Regions from separate parts of the Pseudomonas sp. NPDC088444 genome, predicted to be linked through region 1. Evidence: predicted binding sites of a transcription regulator. Region 1 holds the regulator's gene; each other region holds the start of a gene.
The links. Region 1 encodes sigma-54, which starts transcription at its own class of promoters, with help from an activator protein. Its sites were predicted from a motif close to ANTGGCATNNANNTTGCTNT; they were not measured.

Region 1 (3,089 bases):
GCCGGTGATATCGACGTTGTGACCTCGGTAGGCAATCTGGCCTATTTCGAGCAGCTGCAAACCGCTGGCGACCCGAAACCCGTTCAGGGCTGGGGCGTGACGATCCAGTACCATGCGCCGCAAAACCGCATTGTGCTGATCGACAAGGCCAAGGTTGTCGACAAGGACAACAACACCACGCAGGGTGAGAAGATCGTCTATGACACGGTCCGTAAACTCGCCAGTGCTGGCCGCGCCACCGGCAGCAAGGTCACCGAAGCTCGCCCTCGCGTCGACATGGTGATCCAGCCGAAAAAGAAAACCGACCAGCAGAAGGCCCAGTAATGGCAACGCTGAAAGCCCAACACCTGGCCAAGGCATATAAGGCTCGCCAGGTCGTACGTGACGTCAGCCTGTCCATCGACAGCGGTCAGATCGTCGGTCTACTAGGCCCCAACGGCGCAGGCAAGACGACGTGCTTCTACATGATCGTCGGCCTGGTGCAGGCCGATCAGGGGCGCGTGCTGATCGACGATCAGGATGTCAGCCACCAGCCCATGCATGGCCGCGCCCGTGCCGGTATCGGTTATCTGCCGCAAGAAGCTTCGATCTTCCGCAAGCTGTCGGTGTCGGACAACATCATGGCCATCCTTGAAACCCGCAAGGACCTCGATCGCGCCGGACGTCGCAAGGAGCTGGAAAGCCTGCTTCAGGAATTCCACATCACGCACATTCGCGACAACCTGGGCATGAGCCTTTCGGGTGGTGAGCGTCGCCGTGTGGAAATCGCTCGCGCCCTGGCCACCTCGCCCAAATTCATTCTGCTGGACGAACCGTTCGCCGGTGTCGACCCCATCTCCGTGGGCGACATCAAGCAGATCATCTACCATCTCAAGGCAAAGGGCATCGGCGTTCTGATCACCGACCACAACGTCCGCGAGACCCTCGACATCTGCGAAACCGCTTACATCGTCAACGATGGGCAACTGATCGCAGAAGGCGATGCTGAAACCATCCTCGCCAACCAGTTGGTGAAGGAAGTGTACCTCGGCCACGAGTTCCGCCTCTAAGCGGGCGATGGCGAGTGGTTGACGACGGAACGCGGCATGCGGCTCATCGCCAACCTCGCATTAATTGCCATCACACCCTAGGCAAACACTCCGGTTTCAGGCATATAATTTGCTTAAGTTGGCGCCACGGCGCCCTAGTAGTGGATGGCGCGAGTGCGCCGGCGAATAAGGTGTTAAGCCCCTGCCATGAAACCTTCGCTAGTCTTGAGAATGGGCCAGCAGCTGACGATGACACCGCAGCTGCAACAGGCCATCCGCTTACTCCAACTGTCGACGCTGGATCTCCAACAGGAAATCCAGGAGGCACTGGAGTCCAACCCCATGCTGGAACGCCAGGAAGAAGGCGACGATTTCGATAACGCCGACCCGATGGCCGACAACATCGAAACAAAACCTGCTGCTGACGTTCAGGAACCGACTTACCAGGAATCCACGCCCACCGTCGACAACCTCGAAGACGGCGAATGGAGCGACAGCGAGCGCATCCCCAACGAGCTGCCCGTCGACACCGCCTGGGAAGACATCTACCAGACCAGTGCCAGCAGCCTGCCCAGCAACGACGACGATGAATGGGATTTCACCACCCGCACGTCCGCTGGCGAGAGCCTGCAAAGCCACCTGCTGTGGCAATTGAATCTGGCGCCGATGTCTGACACGGATCGCCTGATTGCCGTGACGCTGATCGACTGCATCAACAACCAGGGCTACTTGGACGAATCCCTCGAAGAACTGCTGGATGCGTTCGATCCCGAACTCGACATCGAGCTGGATGAAATCGAAGCGGTCCTTCACCGCATTCAGCAATTCGAACCGGCTGGCGTCGGCGCCCGCACACTGAGCGAGTGTCTGCTGCTGCAACTGCGTCAGCTTCCGGCGAAAACCAAATGGCTCGCCGAAGCCCAGCGTCTGGTCAGCGACTACATCGATTTGCTCGGTAGCCGCGACTACGCGCAACTGATGCGCCGCATGAAGATCAAGGAAGACGACCTGCGCCAGGTCATCGAACTGGTCCAGAGTCTCAACCCGCGCCCCGGCTCGCAGATCGAATCCACTGAAGCCGAATACGTCGTCCCGGATGTCATCGTGCGCAAGGACAACGAACGCTGGCTGGTCGAGCTCAACCAGGAAGCGGTGCCACGACTGCGTGTGAATCCGCAGTACGCCGGTTTCGTGCGCCGTGCCGATACCAGCGCCGACAACACCTTCATGCGCAATCAGTTGCAAGAGGCGCGTTGGTTCATCAAGAGCCTGCAAAGCCGCAACGAGACGCTGATGAAGGTCGCCACCCAGATCGTCGAGCACCAGCGAGGCTTTCTTGAATACGGCGACGAGGCGATGAAACCGCTGGTTCTGCATGACATCGCCGAAGCGGTGGGCATGCACGAATCGACGATTTCCCGCGTGACCACGCAAAAATTCATGCATACGCCCCGTGGCATTTACGAACTGAAGTATTTCTTTTCCAGCCACGTCAGCACCTCCGAAGGCGGCGAATGCTCGTCCACGGCGATCCGCGCGATCATCAAAAAACTGGTTGCTGCGGAAAATCAGAAAAAGCCGTTGAGCGACAGCAAGATCGCTGGTTTACTGGAGGCACAAGGCATTCAAGTGGCCCGCCGCACGGTCGCCAAGTACCGCGAATCCCTGGGGATAGCGCCTTCGAGCGAACGCAAGCGGCTGATGTAGAGGTCACAGGCCACAGCGTTCCAGTGGCAGGCCCCAAGGTCTGCCTCTTAATGCACTGGCAACGAAGGAGAAGCTGTATGCAAGTCAACATCAGTGGACACCAACTGGAAGTCACCAAGCCCCTGCGCGAATACGTCGAGCTGAAGCTGAAAAAGCTCGAAGGGCACTTTGACAAGATTACGAATGTGCAAGTGACGATGGCCGTCGAGAAACTCAAACAGAAGATCGAGGCCACTCTGCATATCCACGGTGGAGAGGTGGTTGCCAATGCGGAGCATGACGACATGTATGCGGCAATCGACCTGCTCACTGACAAGCTCGACAGACAATTGCTCAAGCATAAGGAAAAGCAGC
Region 2 (3,089 bases), on a different contig from region 1:
CAACAGCCGTGATTACAAGTTGTAGCCACGCTCGTTGTGCTGCGCAAGGTCCAGGCCCACGGCTTCTTCTTCCTCGGTGACACGCAGCCCCATCACTGCGTCCAGCACCTTGAGGATGATGAAGGTTACGATCGCGGTGTAGATGATCGTGAAGCCAACGCCTTTGCACTGAATCCAGACTTGAGCTGCGATGTCAGTCACGGTGCCGAAGCCGCCCAGCGAAGGTGCAGCGAAGACGCCCGTCAGGATCGCGCCCAGGATACCGCCGATACCGTGCACGCCGAAGGCGTCCAGGGAGTCGTCGTAGCCCAGTTTGCGTTTCAGGCTGGTGGCGCAGAAGAAGCAGACCACGCCCGCCGCCAGACCGATGATCAGGCCGCCCATTGGGCCGACAGTACCGGCCGCAGGGGTGATGGCAACCAGACCGGCAACCACACCCGAGGCGATGCCCAGTGCGCTTGGTTTGCCGTGGGTCAGCCACTCGGCGAACATCCAGCCCAGTGCAGCGGCAGCGGTTGCGATCTGGGTGACCAGCATAGCCATACCGGCAGTGCCGTTGGCCGCAGCAGCGGAACCGGCGTTGAAGCCAAACCAGCCTACCCACAGCATCGCAGCGCCCACCAGGGTATAACCCAGGTTGTGCGGCGCCATTGGGGTGGTCGGGAAACCTTTACGCTTGCCCAGTACCAGGCACGCCACCAGGCCAGCCACACCGGCGTTGATGTGAACAACGGTGCCGCCTGCGAAGTCGAGAACGCCCCAATCCCACAGCAGACCACCCACACCACTCCAGACCATGTGCGCGATTGGCGCGTAGACCAGAGTGAACCAGATAGCCATGAAGATCAGCATCGCAGAGAACTTCATGCGTTCTGCGAAAGCGCCGACGATCAGAGCCGGGGTAATGATGGCGAAAGTCATCTGGAAGGTGACGAACACCGCTTCTGGGAACAGGGCGGTCGCACCGGTAATGCTGGAAGGCGTGATGCCTGCCAGGAACGCCTTCGACAGGCCGCCGACGAAGGAGTTGAAATTAACGACATTGGCTTCCATACCAGTGGTGTCGAACGCCATGCTGTAACCGTAGATGCACCACAGGATGCTGATCAGGCCAGTGATGGCGAAGCATTGCATCATCACCGACAGCACGTTCTTGGAACGCACCATGCCGCCGTAGAACAGCGCCAGGCCCGGCACGGTCATGAACAGCACCAGAGCGGTGGAAGTCAGCATCCAGGCGGTGTCACCTGAGTTCAGTACCGGGGCTGCAGGGGCTACCACTTCGTCCGCCGCCATGGCCAGGCCAGGGATTACGAGGGACAACAGGGCTCCTAGCCCTGCGATTTGACGCAGAGTCATATTGTTTACTCCTGGGGCGTTGGGTGTTGGCGGCTTAGATTGCGTCGGTATCGGTTTCGCCGGTACGGATGCGAATAGCCTGTTCCAGATTGACCACGAAGATCTTCCCGTCACCGATCTTGCCGGTGTTGGCCGCTTTGGTTATCGCCTCGATAACGCGGTCCAGATCCTTGTCGTCAATCGCAACATCGATCTTCACCTTGGGAAGGAAGTCGACTACGTATTCCGCACCGCGATACAGCTCGGTGTGGCCTTTCTGACGTCCGAAGCCTTTGACTTCAGTTACCGTGATGCCCTGCACGCCGATTTCGGACAACGACTCGCGTACGTCGTCGAGCTTGAACGGCTTGATGATGGCAGTGACTAGCTTCATGAAACTTTCTCCCGAATTGGTGGACTTGCCCCAGGAAAACAAACCCGACTCAAGTCTAAGCGCAGTGTCTGGCTTTGTAACGCGTCGATGGCCCGAAACAGACCTGACCAACTCCAGAAAACCGCTTCTGACGAAACACTTCCCCGCTCCGCCTGCCGCACTGCATTCGTCACAGCGACTGCATCAGTGCATGGGTCATATGCCACTAAGCAGAAACCTTGCCATTTCGTGAAAACCCGCGAATTACGCCGCCTTGTGCCCGGTATCGAGGGGCCAGATCGCCATCATCCAATCCGCCCGCACAACAACAGTGCGCACGTGCACCGCCTCATGCGCGAAAACCGTGCAAACCAAGGTGCGTGAAATGACTATAGACGCTGCGTGATACACTGCCGCCCATCTGATTCGGGAAGACCCTCATGCTCGCACCCAAAGCTTTTCTGGACGCCCTGAGCGGCCACGCCTCCCGCCTGTTCAACGGCGAGACGCCACTGCCGCGCAATGAATTCGAAACCCAGTTCAAGGCCCTGCTGCAAAGTGGGTTCAGCAAACTGGACCTGGTCAGCCGCGAAGAATTCGACAGCCAGATGGTCGTCCTGGCGCGCACCCGTGCCCGCCTTGAGGCACTGGAGGCGAAGATGGCAGAGATGGAAACGCGGTTGGCGGAGAAATCCCAAGAGTGATTATTTTGGAGCACCCTCCTCGCCTCCGGATTGAACATGGGCGAAGAGGGTGCGCGACCACCGGACATATCGACAGCTCGCACGATAACCCCTGAGCACCACCTCCTTAGCGGCGCAGAGATTTTTCGCCCCAGATTTAATATTCAGAACCGTCCTACATCTTTCTGCCGTCTGAATTGGTAATTTCCCCACCTCACGACAGTCCGCACATCGCGGTATCCGTTCTTGCACCTGCTTCAGAGGGCCGTAAAGCCTGCATCAATTAATTACGCGTTCGCACCAGTGAGCACCCTATTGATCACTGGTTGATGAGCACGGAGTTAGCTGATAAACGCCTGCCAGGCTCGGCTGCCGGACATCTTCTTCAGGTGCTACTCGCCAGACCGGAATCCGACTAGATGCCTTCGATTTACCAGCTCAAACCCGCATTCCAGCGTTTCCTGCGGCCATGCGTTCAACGCTTGTATGACCGAGGCATTACGGCCAACCAGGTCACTTTGTTGGCGGCTGGAGGCTCTTTGTTGGTTGGAACACTGATCGCACTGCTGGCGACTTATATCTGGATCTTTCTTCTCGTACCTGCATGGATGCTCGCACGCATGGCGCTCAATGCAATCGACGGCATGCTGGCCCGCGAATTCCAACAAAAGTCCGATCTTGGCGCCTATCTCAAC
Region 3 (3,089 bases), on a different contig from region 1:
GTCGATAAACGCGCACATTGGCATGCCCCTCACTGAGCAAATGGTGAGCATGCAGGCGACTCATGACGCCTTTGTCGCAATACAGCAGGTACTGGCGCGTGGGGTCCAGTTCCTTGAAGCGGCTGTTCAATGCAAAGAACGGCAGCGTTTGCACTTCGATGCCCGACAGTTCCAGCGGGCGATCCTCGGCTTCGTCCGGATGACGAATGTCGATGATCACTTGCCCTGCCAGCGCCTGGCCGACTTCCTCGACCTGCACGTCCTGACCCAGTTCCTCGATCACGCGATCGATGGGCACCAGACGGGCGTTCTCGATCGCACGTTCAAGCACGGCCATGTCGAACTCTTTTTCTTCATGCTCGACGCGATGGCGTTTCGCTGCGGTTTTCGGGTTGACCGAAATCACGCCGCAATACTCGGGCATATGTCGGGCAAAATCGCCGCTGCCGATCTGATCGGCTTCGTCGATGATGTCCTGCTTGTGAGTGGCGATGAGCGGGCGCAAGACCAGCTTTTCTGTAACGCAGTCGATGACCGACAGGTTAGGCAACGTCTGGCTGGACACCTGGGAGATCGCCTCGCCAGTGACCAGCGCGTCGATGTCCAGGCGATCGGCCATCCGGCTCGCCGCACGCAACATCATACGCTTCAATACGACACCCATATGACTGTCGTCGACTTTTCCGAGAATTTCGCCCAGCACTTCTTCAAACGGCACGCTGATAAACAGCACGCGCTGGGAGCTGGCGTACTTCTTCCAGAGGAAGTGCGCCACTTCCATCACGCCCAATTCGTGAGCGCGGCCGCCCAGGTTGAAGAAGCAGAAGTGGCTCATCAGCCCGCGACGGATGACATGATACGCCGCGACGGTGGAGTCGAAGCCACCGGACATCAGCACCAGGGTCTGCTCCAGCGAACCCAGCGGGTAGCCGCCGATGCTGTTGTGCTGGCTGTGAATCACGAACAGGCGCTGATCGCGGATCTCGATCCGTACTTCGACTTCAGGCTCTTTCAGCGAAATACCGGCGGCGCCGCACTCACGGCGCAACTTGCTGCCCACGTAGCGTTCGACGTCCATCGAACTGAAGTCATGGTGACCGCCGCGTTTGCAGCGCACCGAAAAAATCTTGCCGGGCAGTTCATGGCCGAAGTGCTGTTTGCACTTCTCATAGATGTCGTCCATGTCGCCCAGCGGGTATTGATCGACCTGTAGAAAATGCGCGATACCCGGCATGCAGCTCAGGCGTTCGGTCATCTCGTGCAAGACTTTCGCATCCTCGACCTTCGTTTCGACCTCAAGGTTGTCCCACACGCCATCGACCACCAGTGCCGGGTCCAGATCGCGGAGCACGGTACGGATGTTCTTGGCCAGCTGTTTAATGAAGCGCTTGCGCACAGGCCGGCTTTTGATGGTGATTTCTGGAAAAACTTTGACGATTAGTTTCATGAAAACAGCGCGCGAGGTGCCGGTCGAAAAAGGGGGGCGCGGATTATAGCGGAAATTGCTCAAGGTTTAACCAGTTATCGTGCATCCAATCATCAGCGCACCAATATGGCACTGTATACAATTTATAAGCACCATTAAGGTGCGTACATTTTCACAAATGCGACGTTTTGCACCGAAAAACCCGGTGTTTTCAGTAAGAAACCCAACACGGGGCACTGGCATGCAAATTGCTCCCTTGTGAGGCAGGTTGCCTTGGCCGACTATCGCGCCCGGCATCACCCAAATTGAAGGGCGAACAACTACCCTGCCCTAATCCACCCCGGAGGACAACATGTCGAAGTCGGTTCAACTCATCAAAGATCATGACGTTAAGTGGATTGATCTGCGCTTCACGGACACCAAGGGCAAACAGCAGCACGTCACCATGCCAGCGCGTGATGCACTGGACGACGACTTCTTCGAAGTCGGCAAGATGTTCGACGGTTCCTCCATCGCTGGCTGGAAAGGCATCGAAGCTTCCGACATGATCCTGCTGCCAGACGACTCTACTGCCGTTCTGGACCCGTTCACTGAAGAACCGACCCTGATCCTGGTTTGCGACATCATCGAACCTTCGACCATGCAAGGTTACGACCGCGACCCACGTGCCATCGCTCACCGCGCCGAGGAATACCTGAAGTCCACCGGTATCGGTGACACCGTATTCGTTGGTCCAGAGCCAGAATTCTTCATCTTCGACTCGGTACAGTTCAAGTCCGACATCTCCGGCTCCATGTTCAAAATCTTCTCCGAACAAGGTTCGTGGATGACTGACCAGGAAGTCGAAGGCGGCAACAAAGGCCACCGTCCAGGCGTCAAAGGCGGCTACTTCCCGGTTCCACCGGTCGACCACGACCACGAAATTCGTACCGCCATGTGTAACGCCCTGGAAGAAATGGGCCTGACCGTTGAAGTTCACCACCACGAAGTGGCGACTGCCGGCCAGAACGAAATCGGCGTCAAGTTCAACACCCTGGTGAAGAAAGCCGACGAAACCCAGACCCTGAAGTACTGCGTACACAACGTTGCCGACGCTTACGGCCGTACCGCTACCTTCATGCCTAAGCCTCTGTACGGCGATAACGGTTCGGGTATGCACGTTCACATGTCCATCTCCAAAGATGGCAAGAACACCTTCGCAGGCGAAGGCTATGCCGGCCTGTCCGACACCGCTCTGTACTTCATCGGCGGCATCATCAAGCACGGTAAAGCACTGAACGGCTTCACCAACCCGTCGACCAACTCCTACAAGCGTCTGGTCCCAGGCTTCGAAGCGCCAGTGATGCTGGCCTACTCGGCTCGTAACCGTTCCGCCTCGATCCGCATTCCATACGTCTCCAGCCCTAAAGGGCGTCGTATCGAAGCTCGCTTCCCGGATCCGGCTGCCAACCCATACCTGGCTTTCGCAGCACTGTTGATGGCCGGTCTGGACGGTATCCAGAACAAGATCCACCCAGGCGATGCCGCTGACAAAAACCTGTACGACCTGCCGCCAGAAGAAGCAGCAGAGATCCCACAAGTTTGTGGCAGCCTGAAAGAAGCTCTGGAAGAGCTGGACAAGGGCCGTGCGTTCCTGACCAAAGGCGGCGTATTCAGCGACGAC
Region 4 (3,089 bases), on a different contig from region 1:
CATCGTCCTTGCCGTCCCAGGTGAAGCTGGTGGTGCCGGTTTTCTGCTCGCCCAGATCGATGGTACGAACGATGCTGCCCGTGCTGTCGTAAACCTTGACAGTGGTGATGGTGCTGGTTGAAGGCACCACGACCTGACCGGTCATGTCCTTGGACGTGTCCACGTGCGTCGAACCCGAGTCGACAATCACCGAGCGCCCCACCAGCGACGAGGCTTGCAGCGCCTGCGACGACTGATACATGCCACCGATCGCATCGACCGAGGTGCTGAGGTTCTGCATGGTTTCCAGGCTGCTGAACTGCGCCAGTTGAGCCACGAACTCGCTATTGTCCTGTGGATCGAGCGGGTTCTGGTTCTGCATCTGGGTGACCAGCAGCTGCAGGAACGCATCTTTGCCCAGACTGCTGGCGCCCGTGGTGGTGTCGCCTGTCTTGCCAGACGTCGCGGTCTGGAGCGACTTGATGTAGTCGCTGGTGCTGGTGTCGTTAGTAACGGTCATGGCGTGCGCCCCTTATCACTGACCCAGGGTCAGAACCTTCTGCATCATTGTTTTGGCGGTGTTCATGATGTCCGCGTTGGTCTGGAACGAACGGCTGGCCGAGATCATGTCGGCCATCTCGTTGACGACGTTGACGTTCGGGTAATACACGTAACCGTTCTTGTCAGCTGCCGGGTGATTGGGCTCGTAACGCGCTTCCAGATTGGAAGGGTCTTCGACGATGCCTGCCACTTGCACGCCCGTGCCGGCCTGGCCCTGGTCTTCGAACAGCGAAGCGCTGCCACCGGACTCCTGGCCCTGAAAGACCGTGGCGAAGACCGGGTGCCGTGCGCGGTAGGTCTTGTCCAGACTGGAAGACACTGTTTCGGCGTTGGCGATGTTACTGGCGACGGTGTTCAGGCGAGTGTTCTGGGCACTCATGCCACTACCGGCAATATTGAAAACACTGGACAGGGACATGAATTACTCTCCGCGCAGGGCCGATACCAGCCCTTTGAACTTACTGTTGAGCAAGGTGAAGCTGGCCTGGAAGCCCATGGCGTTCTCGGCGTAGTTGGCGTTTTCGATTTGAGAATCGACGGTGTTCTGGTCCAGCGATGGCTGGGACGGCGTGCGATACAGCAGGCTCGCTTCACCGCTGTCCACGCCTTGGGCTTCGATGTGGTGGGCATTGGTGGTGTTCAGCGCAAAGGTGCCGTTTTTGGCCTTGTCGCTTTCGGCGGCCAACACTTTGGAGAAATCCAGGTCGCGCGCCTTGTAATTTGGCGTGTCGGCGTTGGAGATGTTGTTGGCCAGCACTTCAGCACGTTGAGCGCGGAAGTTCAGCGCTTTCTCGTGAATGCCCAGTGCGTTTTCGAAGCTGATGCTCATGTCGGGAAACCTTTATCGGTTGACCAGATGTTCTTGACTGCAGGTCTTTGAGCAAGGGGCGTGCCAATTCTGTGAGAGGCCGTATTTGCTGGGGTTGCGGGTGGGTGGCAACGGTGAATGCCAGAAAAGCGGCAAGCGATTTCCGCTGATGGAAGGGAAAGCGGCAATGGGCGTGCCGATTTTTTGCCGGTTTTTTGGATAGGGGCGCGACGCTATTTGGATAGGGGCGCGACGCTAAAGGTTGACTTGGGATCCATGTAGCAATCCCAAATCAACGCACACAAAAAACCCGGCAATCACGCCGGGTCTCTGACACACCACAAGCCAGCTTACTTGGCCTGGTAAATAATCCCGGGACTGCACTGCACCATCTGATAATGATCAGGCAACCCGTTCAGCGCCTCGGACGCCCCAAGGAACAGATACCCGCCGGGCTTCAACGTCGCGTGAATGCGCAGCAGGATGTCCTTCTTCACCTCAGCGGAGAAGTAGATCAACACATTGCGGCAAAACACGATGTCGAACTTACCCAGCGCCGCGTAGCTGTCCAGCAGGTTGAACGAACGAAACTCCACGCGACTCTTGATCGGCGCCTTGACCGTCCAGCGCCCCGGGGTTTTCTGGTCGAAATAGCGTTGCAGCCGATCAGGCGACAAGCCCCGGCCTATCGCCAGGCTGTCGTACTCCCCGGTCTTGCAGTTGGTCAGCATGCTGCCCGACAGGTCCGTCGCCACAATCTGCGCCCCGGCCTTCAACTGCCCCGGATTGCTGCGCTCGAACTCGTCGATCGACATCGACAACGAGTACGGCTCCTGCCCCGACGAACAGGCCGCTGACCAGATACGCGGACGCAGCCCCGGACTGGCCTTGAGCTGCTCCGGCAACACCTTGCTTTTGAGCACCTCGAACGGGTAAGTATCGCGAAACCACAAAGTTTCGTTGGTGGTCATCGCATCCACCACCTGCTCGCGCAAACCGCTGCGCGGCTGAGTCTGGATGCGCTGGATCAACTCACCCAGCGACTTGATACCCTGCTGCTCCATCAGCTTGTTCAGGCGGCTGGAGACCAGGTATTGCTTGTTTTCACCCAGCAAAATGCCACAGGCTTTTTCCAGGAAGCCCCGGAACTGCTCAAAATCCAAATTACCTGTAGACATGCCGCCTCTCAAATCATGTGAACAGCCGAGGACGTGCGCCCTCAGCTGATATCCGCCGCCCTGATACGATCTACCACTCTAGCTGCAAGATCGTCCGGCCGAAACTTGGCCAGGAAATCATCGGCACCGACCTTCTTCACCATTGCCTGGTTGAACACGCCCGACAGCGACGTATGCAGGATAATGTGCAGCTTCTGCATGCGCGGGTCGTTGCGGATCTCGGCAGTCAAGGTGTAGCCGTCCATCTCCGGCATTTCAATGTCGGAAATCATCATCAGGAACTCTTCTTCAGGCTTCTTGCCCTCGTCCACCAGTTTGCGCAGGTATTCGAGTGCCTGACGACCGTCATTCAACGCCGTCACTTCCACGCCCACGGTCTGTAGGCAGCGGGTGACCTGTTTGCGCGCCACCGACGAGTCATCGACCGTCAGCACCCGCAGGGATAGCGCCTTATGTTGCACCTCTTCACTTACCACGCCTGCGGAAATGTTTTCCGACACTGGCGCCACCTCGGCGAGGATTTTCTCCACGTCGATGATTTCCACCAACTGGTCGTCGAGCCG

Region 2: a site for sigma-54 is predicted at 1,939-1,958, ahead of glnK (P-II family nitrogen regulator). Genes of this name have one in related genera too.
Region 3: a site for sigma-54 is predicted at 1,662-1,681, ahead of glnA (glutamate--ammonia ligase). Genes of this name have one in related genera too.
Region 4: a site for sigma-54 is predicted at 1,418-1,437, ahead of flgB (flagellar basal body rod protein FlgB). Genes of this name have one in related genera too.

Annotation. Positions count from the first base shown of each region.
Region 1 is NZ_JBJDNK010000004.1:24,779-27,867, forward strand. It holds gene lptA (lipopolysaccharide transport periplasmic protein LptA) at 1-324, shown strand, start outside; gene lptB (LPS export ABC transporter ATP-binding protein) at 324-1,049, shown strand; gene ACI2KB_RS09185 (RNA polymerase factor sigma-54) at 1,236-2,735, shown strand; gene hpf (ribosome hibernation-promoting factor, HPF/YfiA family) at 2,813-3,089, shown strand, end outside.
Region 2 is NZ_JBJDNK010000006.1:230,982-234,070, forward strand. It holds gene ACI2KB_RS14035 (ammonium transporter) at 13-1,359, opposite strand; gene glnK (P-II family nitrogen regulator) at 1,394-1,732, opposite strand; gene ACI2KB_RS14045 (accessory factor UbiK family protein) at 2,152-2,415, shown strand; gene ACI2KB_RS14050 (CDP-alcohol phosphatidyltransferase family protein) at 2,814-3,089, shown strand, end outside.
Region 3 is NZ_JBJDNK010000009.1:223,365-226,453, forward strand. It holds gene thiI (tRNA uracil 4-sulfurtransferase ThiI) at 1-1,447, opposite strand, end outside; gene glnA (glutamate--ammonia ligase) at 1,779-3,089, shown strand, end outside.
Region 4 is NZ_JBJDNK010000003.1:29,538-32,626, reverse strand. It holds gene flgD (flagellar hook assembly protein FlgD) at 1-499, opposite strand, end outside; gene flgC (flagellar basal body rod protein FlgC) at 515-958, opposite strand; gene flgB (flagellar basal body rod protein FlgB) at 962-1,369, opposite strand; gene cheR (protein-glutamate O-methyltransferase CheR) at 1,699-2,526, opposite strand; gene ACI2KB_RS07115 (chemotaxis protein CheV) at 2,568-3,089, opposite strand, start outside.